DNA from 2 places in the Gracilibacillus sp. D59 genome. Region 1 is predicted to be linked to the other one. Evidence: a T-box and tRNA genes for the amino acid it is inferred to sense, from the RefSeq annotation. Region 1 holds a T-box; the other holds one or more tRNA genes.
The links. The T-box of region 1 lies ahead of metG (methionine--tRNA ligase). A T-box ahead of a tRNA ligase gene usually reads a tRNA of that ligase, here a tRNA-Met.
Positions count from the first base shown of each region.

Region 2: it encodes a tRNA-Met, which carries the amino acid that the T-box ahead of metG (methionine--tRNA ligase) is inferred to sense. The anticodon was not compared.

Region 1 is NZ_JBQQCK010000008.1:184,143-191,239, reverse strand. It holds gene ACTWP4_RS14865 (CYTH domain-containing protein) at 1-57, opposite strand, end outside; gene ACTWP4_RS14860 (GTP pyrophosphokinase) at 198-824, shown strand; gene ACTWP4_RS14855 (NAD kinase) at 839-1,645, shown strand; gene ACTWP4_RS14850 (RluA family pseudouridine synthase) at 1,665-2,567, shown strand; gene ACTWP4_RS14845 (LCP family glycopolymer transferase) at 2,825-3,772, shown strand; T-box leader at 3,916-4,179, shown strand; gene metG (methionine--tRNA ligase) at 4,310-5,947, shown strand; gene prpE (bis(5'-nucleosyl)-tetraphosphatase PrpE) at 6,135-6,869, opposite strand.
Region 2 is NZ_JBQQCK010000023.1:14,632-21,728, reverse strand. It holds gene mazG (nucleoside triphosphate pyrophosphohydrolase) at 1-705, shown strand, start outside; gene ACTWP4_RS22220 (RNA-binding S4 domain-containing protein) at 733-993, shown strand; gene yabP (sporulation protein YabP) at 1,064-1,363, shown strand; gene yabQ (spore cortex biosynthesis protein YabQ) at 1,360-1,923, shown strand; gene ACTWP4_RS22205 (septum formation initiator family protein) at 1,950-2,327, shown strand; gene ACTWP4_RS22200 (S1 domain-containing RNA-binding protein) at 2,402-2,812, shown strand; gene ACTWP4_RS22195 (hypothetical protein) at 2,936-3,136, opposite strand; tRNA gene ACTWP4_RS22190 (tRNA-Met) at 3,548-3,621, opposite strand; gene spoIIE (stage II sporulation protein E) at 4,038-6,494, shown strand; gene ACTWP4_RS22180 (VWA domain-containing protein) at 6,581-7,097, shown strand, end outside.

The DNA of each region.
Region 1 (7,097 bases):
TTGATACTCATCTTTAGTTAGTAGGTTTTTAAATTCAATCTCAATTTCTTGTGACATTCACTTCACCCTTTCATGCTACTATATTTTGAAGGATTTCTAACAAAAAAGCAAAAATAATGAAAATGGCAAAGATTACTTCTTTATCAAGATATATGATAAAATAAATTCAGATAATGTTAACATAGGTGGTGCAAGGCATGAATTGGAAAAACTTCTTGGCACCTTATGCACAGGTGGTTGAAGAATTAAAGGTTAAACTCAAAGGAATGCGATCTCAATTTGAATTTGAGTCCAGTCACTCACCGATTGAATTTGTGACGGCCAGAGTTAAACCTGTATCAAGTATTAAAGACAAGATGAAACGTAAAAACATACATATTGATAATATAGAAGAGGAAGTGCAAGATATTGCAGGTGTTCGTGTAGTTTGTCAATTTGTCGATGATATCTATGATATTGTGGAGCGATTGAAATCACGGAATGATTTTGAGGTAATAGAAGAGCGGGATTATATTAATCATAAAAAGGAAAGTGGTTACCGTTCCTATCACTTAATTATCTCCTATCCAGTGGAAACGATTCATGGGGAACGAAAAATTATTGCGGAGATTCAGATTCGCACTTTAGCAATGAATTTTTGGGCGACAAATGAGCATTCGCTTAATTATAAATATGAAGGCCGAATTCCTGAAAAGGTAAGGACAAGACTAAAACGTGCAGCAGAGGCAGCGTTCAAATTAGATGAAGAAATGGCAAAAGTAAAAGACGAAATCCAAGAAGCACAACGAATTTTCAAAACAAATAAAGAGAACAATGACAAGTAATGGAGGGTAATGACATGCGCTTTGCAATCCTGTCAAGAAGTGACAATAAATCAGAAGTGATTAAATCGAGGATGAAGCAGTATTTAGCAGATTTTTCACTTGTAAATGATGAAGAGGAGCCAGAGCTTGTTATTTCTGTCGGAGGAGATGGCACGTTTTTAGAAGCTTTCCATACCTATAAACACCGATTAAAGGATACCGCCTTTATAGGGGTTCACACCGGTCATTTAGGTTTTTATGCTGATTGGGTACCGGAGGAAGTGGAGAAGTTAATTATTGAAATTGCGAAGAAACCTTTTGAAGTGGTGGAATATCCACTATTAGATATAAAAATTCATCCAGTAGATAGTGATCAATATAAGCAATTTGTGGCATTAAATGAAGCTTCGGTAAAATCATCAGAAGGAACAGTTGCAATGGATGTTCATATTAAAGGAGCGCATTTTGAACGGTTTCGTGGTGATGGATTGTGTGTATCGACACCATCTGGGAGCACTGCATATAATAAGGCGTTAGGGGGAGCAATCCTCCATCCCTCGCTTAATGCTTTACAAATAACAGAAATGGCGTCGATAAATAATCGTGTCTATCGTACAATCGGTTCACCTTTAATCTTACCGAAACATCATGTATGTGAACTGTTACCCCTATATCACGACAGAAATTTTTTAATTACAGTTGACCATCATACCGAAATGTACGACAATATTGACCGCATAGAATGTCGTGTCTCCGATGAAAAAATCCGTTTTGCCAGATTTAGAGCCTTTCCGTTTTGGAAAAGGGTACACGACTCCTTCATCTCTGATGAAAGAACATAATAAACTGTAGGTGGATATATTGAAGTGGAAAGTAAATAAGCAGTACGACGGCTTATTATTAAGAGAATATTTATTACAAGTTAGAGGAATATCACGCAGAATTTTAACTGCGATTAAATTTGAGGGTGGTAAACTGTTAGTCAATAATAGTAACGTAACCGTCCGTCATCAACTTTCGGAGAGTGATGTTGTTGAGGTGGTTTTTCCACCAGAGAAAAGAAGTGAGTTATTAGTTCCAGAACCAATACCGATTGATATAGTATACGAAGATGACGATGTTTTAGTGTTGAACAAAGCACCACATATGGCAACTATTCCGTCTTATCATCATCCAAGTCACACGCTAGCCAATGGAATTATTTATCATTATAATCAGCAGCATATTCCTTATACAGTTCATGTAGTAACAAGATTGGACCGTGATACATCTGGCTTATTATTAATTGCCAAACATCGTTACAGTCATTCGATTCTTTTTCAGGATCAGCACAATGCAACAGTAAATAGACGGTATCAAGCGATCGTTGCTGGTCAGCTTACAGAGAAAAAAGGGGTGCTGGCTTATCCGATTGATAGAGCTCCAAATTCGATTATTGAAAGAATGGTATCCTCTACCGGTAAAAAAGCTGTTACGCATTATCAAGTAAAAGAAGAGCTGGAGGATACTTCGTTGGTAGAGATTAGACTAGAAACAGGAAGAACGCATCAAATCCGGGTTCATTTCTCTTCGATTGGTCATCCTTTAATTGGTGATAGTTTATACGATGGGGATACGACGAAACTGCAACGACAAGCATTACACTGTCATAAGCTTGCTTTTAATCACCCACTCACAAAGGAACGAATGGAATTTGAAATTCCGCTTGCAGATGATTTAGAAGAAGTCTGGCAGCAGTGTAAATTAGCTAAACATAAAGGATAATATTTTATAGATTAACTCTTTATTCGCCACCTGAAGTATAGGTTGTGCTCTTAAAAAGGTAAAAATTCATACCAGGGCTAGAAAAAAAAGAAAGGTTTGGGCAATACCAATCCTTTCTTTTTTATTTGTCATTATATGTTAAATCAACAAACAAATTATCAATAATTGAAACTATTAATAGGGGAAACTCGTCTATTTAAAAGGAGAATACTAATATAACTTTCAGTGAGGGCTTTAATTACAAAAGGAGTGCTACAATGTCAAAAGAAAACAGGAAAGAAAAGAATAAAAAAGGACTATGGTGGAAAATTCTATTAGGTATCGTAATGGTTGCTGTTGTATCAGCTATTGTTTATACTTTATCCATTTATAATACTGCAAAAAACACAGTGGAGACTGAAATACACAGTCCTACTAAGTCGATAGATACAGCTGTTGGAAAAGAAAAAGTAGAAGATGCCGAACGATTGAATATTCTTTTGTTAGGTGTTGATGAACGAAAAGGTGATAAAGGTAGATCTGATGCATTGCTTATGTTATCCCTTAATCCAAAAACAAAAAGTATTGATTTAGTTAGTATCCCTAGAGATACTAGAACAGAAATCATCGGTAAAGGAGTTAAAGATAAAATTAATCACGCCTATGCCTTTGGTGGAACGGATATGTCTGTTGCAACAGTAGAAAATTTTCTTGATATCGAATTAGATTACTATGTAAAGGTAAATATGGAAGGCTTGGCTGAGTTAGTTGATACTGTTGGTGGTATTACTGTTCAAAATAAAACTGATTGGTATGACGAGGGCTATTATAAAAAAGGGTATCATTACGCAAAAGGAGAACTTCAGTTAAATGGTGCGCAGACAATTGGTTATGTGAGAATGAGACACTTTGATAGTGACTTTGCTAGAACTGGACGACAGAGACAAGTAATCGAGGCAATCATTGATCAAGGTGCAAGTGTCGCATCTGTAACTAAGATTAATAGTTTTATTAATGTACTAGGTAATAATGTAACAACTAATTTGGATTTTGAAGACATGAAAAACTTGATGAAAAATTACCGTAATACTCGAAACAACATCAATAGTTATCAAATGAAAGGTGAAGGAACATATATTGAAAATTCACGAGGTCAAGATATTTACTATCTGGTTGTTCCTGATGAAGAAGTATCCAAGGTTCATGACATGCTTAAGAAATCTTAAGTTAGGTGCAGGGGAAAAGTAGGATTATGTTTAAAAATTACAATTCATGAGCAAATTATAGACATATTTAAAAATGAATATAAATGTTGTATTAATCTATAAAAGATGTAATAATAAGGTAATAAGATAACCGAGTAATAACAATAAAAGCAATGATGAGAAGAGTAAATCAACTTTATTCATTTACAGAGAGCTTCGATAGCTGAAAAGAAGCATTGAATTCTTGATTGAAAATGGTCTCTGAGCTGCATAACTGAACTCATAATGGAGTAAGGTTGTGACGAGATTTGGCACTCGTTATAAATGTCAGAGTATAAGAACATATATTGTTCCGTACTTATTGAGGCTAATTATGTAAGTAATTAGTGAATTAAGGTGGTAACACGGGTTTAAACCTCGTCCTTAGACAAACGTTTTTGTCTTAGGGCGAGGTTTTTTAATGATTAAAAAGTACAAAGTTAAAACATCTGCTTAGAAGCTAGGCGACTTCCTCTTAGAGGGCGCTCTGCACTATTTAAATTAAAAGGAGGAAGGAAAATGAATGTACTAATTGGAGGGGCTTGGCCGTATGCAAATGGATCATTGCATTTAGGTCATATTTCAAGCCTATTATCAGGAGATACTTTAGCTCGGTATTATAGAATGAAAGGAGATAACGTACTTTATGTTTCTGGAAGTGATTGTAATGGAACTCCAATTACAATTAGAGCGAAGCAAGAAGGGATAACACCTGTAGAATTAGCTAATAAATATCACAATGAGTTTAATGAATGCTTTGATAAGCTTGGTTTCACATATGATTGTTATACGCGCACGGACTCAGAATACCATCATAGGATCGTTCAAGAAATATTTTTAAGTTTATTGAATAACGACAAAATCTATAAAAAAGAAATTGAGCAGGCATATTGTATAACTTGTGAACAGTTTTTACCAGACCGTTTTGTAGAGGGTCGTTGTCCGAATTGTGGTAAGGATGCACGAGGGGATCAATGTGACCATTGTTCCAAAATTTTAGACCCATTAGACCTTCATGAGAAGCAATGTAAGATATGTGGTGATCTTCCCACTACCAGAAACACAGAACACTTCTATTTCAAATTGAGTACCTTTCAAGAAAAGTTAGAAGAATATGTAGCAAACGCAAAAAATAAGGGCTTATGGCGTGAAAATGCGATTAAATTAACAGAGCGATATTTAAAAGAAGGTTTGCATGATCGTGCAGTTTCAAGAGATTTATCAAATGGTGTTTCAGTACCTGTACTTGGTTATGAGGACAAGAAGGTTTATGTATGGATTGAAGCTGTTTCAGGATATTATTCAGCTACTAAAAAGTGGGCTGAAGCAAATAATAAAAATGATAATAGTTTTTGGAGAAAAGATACAAAGTCGTATTATATACACGGGAAGGATAATATTCCATTTCATTCAATCATTTGGCCATCAGTCTTGCTAGGGATTAAGGAACAAGGCTTACCTACTCATATCGTTTCAAATGAGTATTTAACAGTTGAGAAGAAAAAGCTCTCGACAAGTAAAAACTGGGCGGTGTGGGTGCCAGATATAATTGAACAATATCATCCTGATTCTATTCGATACTTCTTAACTATAAATGCCCCTGAAAATAGAGATTCTGATTTTTCATGGAGAGAGTTTGTTTACAGTCACAATAGTGAATTACTAGGTGCTTACGGAAATTTTGTGAATAGAACGTTAAAATTTATAGAAAAATCTTTTAAAGGAGTGAAACCAGATGGAAAAATTGATAAACAAATAAAGAAGGAAGTTCAAAAGCTTTACCCCAAAGTAGGGATACTGATCGAAGAGACACATTTTAAACAAGCTTTAGATGACCTGTTTGAATTTATAAGAAGTGCAAATAAATATTTTGATATGCAACAACCATGGATTCAAGTGAGAGAGTCACCTGAGCTTAGCAAAAATACATTGGCTACTTGCGTATATATCATTGCGAATTTAGCTCAGCTATTAAGTCCTTTTCTACCTTTTTCAAGTGGGGAAATAAAAGAAATCTTAGGAATACCAGCATTTCATTGGAAGCCAATTGAGAGATATTCAACCACTTTCAAAAACGTTAAACCCTTATTTGAAAGAATAGACGTTTCTACTATTGATAGCGAGGTAGAAAAATTAAAAGAACAATCTTCATTATAGAGAATGGTTAGAAAATACACTTCTTTCCTAAAGGCATAATTGAAAATCAGCTGTACCTTACATTCCATAGCAAAGCCTCAGCCTCTCAAAGAGCAAAAAGTGCTCATCTTGAGAGGCTGAGGCTCAAAGATAAAGAATAAAACTTAGTAGCATACACTTTTATATTTAATTTTTCGAAATTGTTTCTTTAATACCGGAACTTTTCTTCTACAAATGGCATGGTGGATTGGACACTGACTATTTCTTCTTCTGGTAAGCGGAAGGCTGTCAGTTTATTGCCAAATACACAACCAGTATCAATGTTAACTGTTTGATTCACAAACCTTGATTCTAAAACCGGTGTATGTCCGTAAACAATCCACCTGTCCCCATGATAATCCTGAGCCCAATCTCTACGTACCGGTCTGCCATCAGCATGTTTTTCCCCGGTGATATCTCCATATAGGACAAATGTTTTTACCTTCTTATCATGCCTTCCTATATATTTTTCAGGAATTCCTGCATGTGCGATCACTGCATCTAACTTATTAATGACATGATATAAAGGAGACTCTTCATAAAGTGTCATCATCATCTGTTTTACTTCCTCTTTTTCATGTTTAGACAACTGCTCATATTCTGCTACCGTTGTTTCCAATCCATGTTGTTGTTTCACATTATTACCGAGAAAATAACGGTACAATTTGTCACAGTGATTACCTGGAACATAATAGCCGATTTTCTGTGTAACAACTACTTGATAGACAAAACGAATGACATCGAGGGAACGTGGTCCTCGATCTGTTAAATCTCCTACAAAAGCGAGCTGTCTTTCTTCAGGGTGATGGATTTGGTCATTTTCCCATTGATAACCTAAATCATCAAGCAGTGTCTGCAACTCTTGATAGCATCCATGAATATCACCTATAATATCTAGTTTCATCAAAATAACTCCTATCCGCTTGGTTTAGGTAAGAAACATATACCCGATGGTATCAAAGTATTTTGGTATCCTATTCACGTTTGAAATGTGTAATAAATAAAGAGATAGTTGACTAGTCATGTTGTTTATCTGGTGTTAATCGTCCGTAAAACCCCCACTTCAAGATTCGAGTAAATCAAAGAAGATAAGTGGGGGATAACGGACGCTAACAACCTGAAGTTTTACTAG
Region 2 (7,097 bases), on a different contig from region 1:
CAAAAGCAAACACATGAAACATTAAAAAAATATTTAATTGAAGAAGCTTATGAAGTCATTGAAGCTATTGATAGAGAAGACGATGAAGCTTTGGCAGAAGAACTTGGAGATGTACTACTGCAAGTTATGTTACATAGTCAAATTGGAGAAGAAGCAGGATTTTTTACCATCGATGACGTAATATATAGTATCACCGAAAAAATGATTCGACGTCACCCACATGTTTTTGGCGAACTCGAGGTCGATGGTGAATCTGACGTAATCAAGAATTGGGAAGCTATTAAAAAAGAAGAAAAAGGAGAACAACAGCAAACCCTTTTAGCGAATTTGACAAAAGGTTTACCAGCAACATTACTAGCAGAAGATATTCAAAAGACAGCAGCAAAAGTAGGATTTGACTGGAGTGAGCCAGAGCCGATTTGGGCAAAAATTTATGAAGAGTTGGAAGAATTAAAGGATGCAAGGGAACATGAAAGTTTTGATGCGCAGGAAAAAGAATTTGGAGATATACTATTTGCAATGATTAACTTAGGAAGATATTATAAAATTAATCCAGAAATTGCTTTAATGCGAACAAATCACAAATTTATATATCGCTTTCAATTCGTAGAAAGAAAGGTGAAGGAAAGTAAGCATCCATGGGAGTCCTTCACATTAGATGAATTGGATCAGTTTTGGGAAGAAGCGAAGCGTTTAGAAAATTAATGACAATGTAGAGGAAGGGAATTATCTATGCGACTGGATAAGTTTTTAAAAGTTTCTCGCTTAATTAAACGAAGGACTTTAGCAAAGGAAATTGCAGATCAGGGCAGAATTATTATAAATGGTAATCCTGCTAAAGCGGCGACAAATGTAGCGATAGGTGATGAAATGAAGATTCAATTTGGACAGAAATTATTAACTATTCAAATTGATGATTTAAAAGAAACTGTAAAGAAAGACGAAGCAAGTAATTTATATACGATTAAACATGAAGAATATACTAACCAATAGTGATCAATGAAGTTCTAAACTTGTCCTTTTATTCATATATTAGTGATGGATAAAAGGGAGGGAATAACTGATGAATTACTATGATAAAAAAACAATGCCAGCACCGCAAATGGAACACAATGTAAAAATGACAAATCGCCGTCTGTTGGAGATAGATGGAGTAAAAGAAGTTGATAGCTTTGATAGCGAAGAGTTTCTACTGCAAACCGTAATGGGTTATCTAGTTATTCGCGGAGATAATTTACAAATGAAAAACCTTGATGTAGAATCCGGACATGTTTCCATTAAGGGTAAAATCTATGAGTTATCTTATTTGGACGAGCAGCATGGGGAGAAGGCTAAAGGTTTGTTTAGCAAGCTATTCAAATGACATTAAGTACACAATTCATCACAATCATTTCGATGGTGTTATCAGGTGCTTATCTAGGTGCTAGTTATCATACTTTTAAACGTATGGAACGATTGTGGAGATCAAGCATACTATGGAAATATGTGTTGGAGATTTTGTTTTGGCTTCTACAAGCGGCGATTCTCTACTTCGTACTGTTTTTAGTGAATGAAGGAATTTTAAGGTTTTATATATTTTTGGCAGTTCTATGCGGCTATGCAATGTTCAAAAGTCTTTTTGAACAGGCTTTTGGCCGCATTGTAGATGTGTTCATTCATACTTTGCTGAAAATATATCGTTTTTTTTATCGCATAATAGAGATTATTATTGTAAAGCCTATAGTATTTATCGTATCATTAATAGTAGTATGTATTACCAAGGTGTTCACCATTTTATATTCTTTCATACTTTTACTATTAAAAGTGTTGGGATGGCCAGTAAAGATGATTATTTCAATCCTATCATCATTATTGCCAAAAAATACACCAAAATATTTACTGCCTTTTTCTCGCATTTATAGTAAAATAAAAAGAAAAGACTAATTTTCATAAGGGAGGCACTGGTGATTATGGCAAAACGACATAATGTATCACGTATTAATGACGCATATATCGAACAATATGATGCCCAAGTGAAACGTCAAAAACGCAGAAAAAAGAAATTATACCGTAGATTGATGTTATTTGGTATGATTGTCGCCATCACCATGGTTAGCCTTGTTGCTTTTCATATTGATCAACGTGCGAAATATCATGATATGCAACAAGAATATACCGAGCTTTCCAGTGAATTAACTAGTCTTCAAAATGAAGAAAAGAAACTGAAAGAAGAAATAGAGCTTTTAAATGATGAAGAATATTTGTTGCAAATAGCAAAAACAAATTATTTCTTTACGGAAGAAGGAGAGATCGTCTTTAAATTACCAGAAGAAGATCCATCTTATTGACACCGTTTTAATTGCTTGGCTATAATATAGTTGTAGTATATTTTTTTTAAACTTTAAGGAGGAGCAATTTTTTTATGTCAATCGAAGTAGGCAGCAAGTTGCAGGGAAAGGTAACAGGAATCACTAATTTTGGAGCTTTTATTGAATTACCTGGAGGTAAAACAGGTCTTGTTCATATTAGTGAAGTTGCCGATAATTATGTAAAAGACATTAATGAACACTTAACTGTAGGTGATGAAGTAACAGTGAAGGTTCTTAATGTGGAAGATGATGGTAAAATTGGTTTGTCTATTAAAAAAGCAAAAGACAATCCGCCGCAATCTAATCGTCGCAAAAATCAAGGAAATCCAAAAAATAACCGTGAAAGAGGCGAATCATTTGAACAAAAAATGAATCGTTTCTTAAAGGATTCTGAAGATCGCTTAGCAACACTTAAAAAGCATACAGAATCAAAACGCGGAGGACGAGGGGCGAGAAAAGGCTAAAACTTGCTGTCTATGTAATGTAGAGAAGACGGATGTGACTCGTAATTATATATCTTAAAGAAAAAAGCTACCGATCAAAAAAGATCGGTAGCTTTTTCTTCGTACGTACTTTGGTGATTGCTATTAGGAGCCATTATGAAATATATCGACCGTTTGACCACCACTCCGGCTGCCACTCCCCTTTCCGTGGGGTTGCCCTTCAGCTAACTTTTTCGAGCAAAAACCGCTCAAAAAAGTGGATATATCGAAGGTAACCGAGTTTCTCTGTTGTTCCGGTGTATCTCCTTTTGAAATAGGTGCTTGATCTAATACACCCCATTTCATTATGTTTCACTTCTTTCGCGGACATTTAATCCCTTATTTCCTTGTGAAATACACTTTTTTCAGTGTTGATGGACATCTATTCCGCTATTTAGTCATTTGACTAGAAAAATGGTAAGATTTTGAGTTAATAACGGAACAGATGTCCGCTAACATATAAAAATCATCATTTTCAGCTATAATAACGGAATAAATGTCCTTTTATTTTTTTCATGCTTGGTCAGTACAATAAAGATAGCATAACGGATTGCACATTTTTGTTTTTGTTAATCCTTTTCCAGCTTCTCTTAATCCCTTAGCAATTTTCATAAGCCTTCTTTCATTGCACTAAAATCACTAGTTTCAACATTTTGATCCCTTATTTTCCTACCTTAATAAAAAAAGACTTGGCATTTGCCAAGTCTTTTTGCTTTATAGCGGCGGAGGGGATCGAACCCCCGACCTCACGGGTATGAACCGTACGCTCTAGCCAGCTGAGCTACACCGCCATCATATTAAATAAAATTGTGTGCTTCTTGAGAGACACAAAGAATATAATACAACAGGTTTACCTATCTGTCAACAAACAACTTCAAATTTCTTAAGGGTAATGTATAAACAGAGATGTCTATGCAAGCGCACAAAAACTAGTGTCCATTTAAGATTAGTCATCACCAATTCCTCTCCTACGCTTCAGTAAGATTTCACGTTTTTAAACGGACGCTTTGCGCTTTTCTCTATTATCTTTTCTGTATCAACACGGTCTGTCAAAAATATCGGATTAAATCAAAGAAAAGGAAGGAAGAAAATGTCGTATTGTTCTTTATATAAAGAATAGCGTCGAACTTTTTAGAACGGCATCTTCCTTGTTTTGACAAAATATCGAGAGGAGATGTGATTTAATGTGAACAGAGGAGTGATATAAATGAACACATATACGGATAATAAACCAAAATCTTTTTTTTCTAGCACTCATCCGATGATGAGTAATTTACGTAAAAAGTTCGGCCAAAAATGGACAAGCTTAATGTTTGAGAAAGGTTTGCTTATTTGTATTATTGGGTTTTTATTAGGAAGGGCCGTCATTTTATCAACACTTTCACCATTTGTCATTGCATTCGTTGCGGCTGTCTGGTTTTTACGTCGAGACAAAGTACTTCCCCTTATTACGTTCTCATTAATAGGAGCATTTACATATAGCATTTCACATAGCTTCTATATATTTTTAGCTCTTTCTATCTTAATAGTTCTCTCTTTTTTTATTTACCAATCGAAGTCGGCAGAGAGGATCTTACCGTTTTTCGTCTTTTTTGCAGCAAGTATTCCTAGAATCAGCATCTATGCTATGACAACAAAACTAACATACTTGGAGTGGGTAATTGCTTTTGCTGAAGGAATATTGGCAACGGTTTTATTACTTATCTTTATGCAAAGCATTCCATTATTATCACCAAAAAGGTATAAACCATTGTTAAAAAATGAAGAAATCGTTTGTTTTATTATTTTATTAGCTTCGGTATTAACAGGAGTAATTGGTGTAGAAGTCTATCAAGCACAAATGGAACAGGTTCTTGCGCGGTATTTAGTATTGCTTCTTGCTTTAGTTGGTGGTGCGGCTATTGGTTCCACTGTTGGGGTCGTAGCAGGATTAATATTGAGCCTTGCAAATATAGCCAACATGTTTCAAATGAGTTTATTAGCCTTCTCTGGTTTGTTAGGTGGTTTACTGAAAGAAGGAAGGAAACTGGCCGTAAGTTTAGGTCTATTAATAAGTACATTGTTAATTAGTTTATATGGCGATTCCTTTGAATATCTCTCAACAGCATTACTAGAGTCTGCGTTAGCGATTTTATTATTTTTGATGACACCGAGTAAATTTATAAAACATATTGCCAAATTTATACCTGGAACTGTTGAACATACAAGAGAGCAGGAACAATACTTGCAGAAAGTTCGTAATGTAACTGCACACCGGGTGGAACGATTCTCCAACGTATTTAAAGCCTTATCGCGCAGTTTTCAAACGGAATCCAATCAATGGCAGGAACAGGATTTAGAAGTGGATTATTATTTAAGTAATGTCACGGAAAAAACCTGTCAAACATGCTTTAAAAAAGAAATCTGTTGGGTCCAGCAATTTGATAAGACCTATCAGTTAATGAGAGATGTCAAAGATCAATTGGAAACAGATGATCAATTAAATAATATTACGAACAGACAGTTTGAAAATCATTGTATTAAATCTCGGAAAGTGATCGATACCATGCAACAAGAATTATCGTTTTTTGAAGCAAACAAACAGTTAAAGAAACAAGTATTAGAAAGCAGGCGATTTGTTGCCGACCAATTAAGTGGTGTCTCAGAAGTCATGGGGAACTTTGCGGATGAAATTTTGAAAGAAAAAGAAAACCATGAACAACAAGAGATTGAAATCATCGCAGCATTAAAACATGTAGGTATTGAACTGGAGAAATTAGATATTTATAGTTTAGAGCAAGGAAACATTGATATTGAAATGGTGATTACCTTCCAGCAATATCATGGAGAAGCAACGAAAATCATTGCGCCTATACTATCTGATATTTTAGATGAAACGATTATTGTCGCTACAGAAGATCTATCTCCATTAGCAAAAGGACATAGCTTTTTTACCTTTGGCTCTGCTAGAAAATTTGTCATTCAAACAGGAGTAGCCCACGCTGCCAAGGGAGGGGGATTAATATCAGGAGATTGCTATAAATCAATGGAGCTTGGAGCAGGAAAATATGCGTTAGCTATTAGTGACGGGATGGGTAATGGAGATCGAGCACATGAAGAGAGTACCGAAACATTACGATTATTGCAACAAATTTTAGAGTCTGGTTTACACGAGCAGGTGGCGATTAAATCGATTAACTCTATTTTAGCACTACGAACAAATGAAGAGATTTACGCAACCTTAGATTTAGCGATGGTTGACCTTCATCATGCTGTAGTTCAATTTTTGAAAGTTGGTTCTACACCTAGTTATATTATGCGAAGCGATACTATAGAGAAAATAGAAGCTGGTAATCTTCCTATTGGAATTATCCAGGAAGTAGAAGTGGATGTAGTAAGTGCCCAATTAAAAGCTGGCGATTTTTTAATTATGATGAGTGATGGGATTTTTGAAGGCCCTAAGGAGATAGAAAATGTAGATCTTTGGCTGAAACGAAAACTGCTGGAGATGGAAACAAGAGAGCCTCAAGCGATCGCTGATTTGTTACTGGAAGAGGTAATTAGAACACAAAGTGGTGAAATTGAAGACGATATGACCGTATTGGTAGCTCAACTTACAGAAAATAAGCCAGAATGGGCACCCATTCGTTCTTTTCGTCAATTTGAAAGGGAAGATATTAGCTAAAGGGCAAGAGGTCAAACGTATAAACCCCCCCATTATTGGCAAACCTTACTAATAATCAGTGACCAATAACTGGAGGGAAAAATGATATGAAAACAGGGACACTTAAACAAATTCTTTTAATTACGGATGGTTGTTCAAATCAAGGTGAAGATCCAGCACTAGTAGCTAGTTTAGTAGCAGAACAAGGAATTACTGTTAATGTCATTGGTATTTTAGAAGATGATCGTACAGAACAGCCAGAAGGACTGGATGAAGTAGAAGAAATAGCAGGCAGTGGCCAAGGCGTAAGTCAAATTGTTTATCAGGATGTATTAGCACAAACTGTACAAACTGTTACAAAACAGGCGATGACGGAAACGTTACAAGGTGTTGTAAATAATGAATTAAAGCAAATATTAGGTAGTGAAAAGACAATGGAAGAATTACCACCCGAGCAACGTGGAGAAGTAATGGAAGTAGTGGATGAACTTGGCGAAACATGTGATTTAGAAGTGTTGGTACTCGTTGATACAAGTGCCAGTATGACAAGTAAATTACCGACTGTTCAAGAAGCCCTTATTGATCTTTCTATCAGCATGAACGCGCGAATTGGACGAAGCCGTT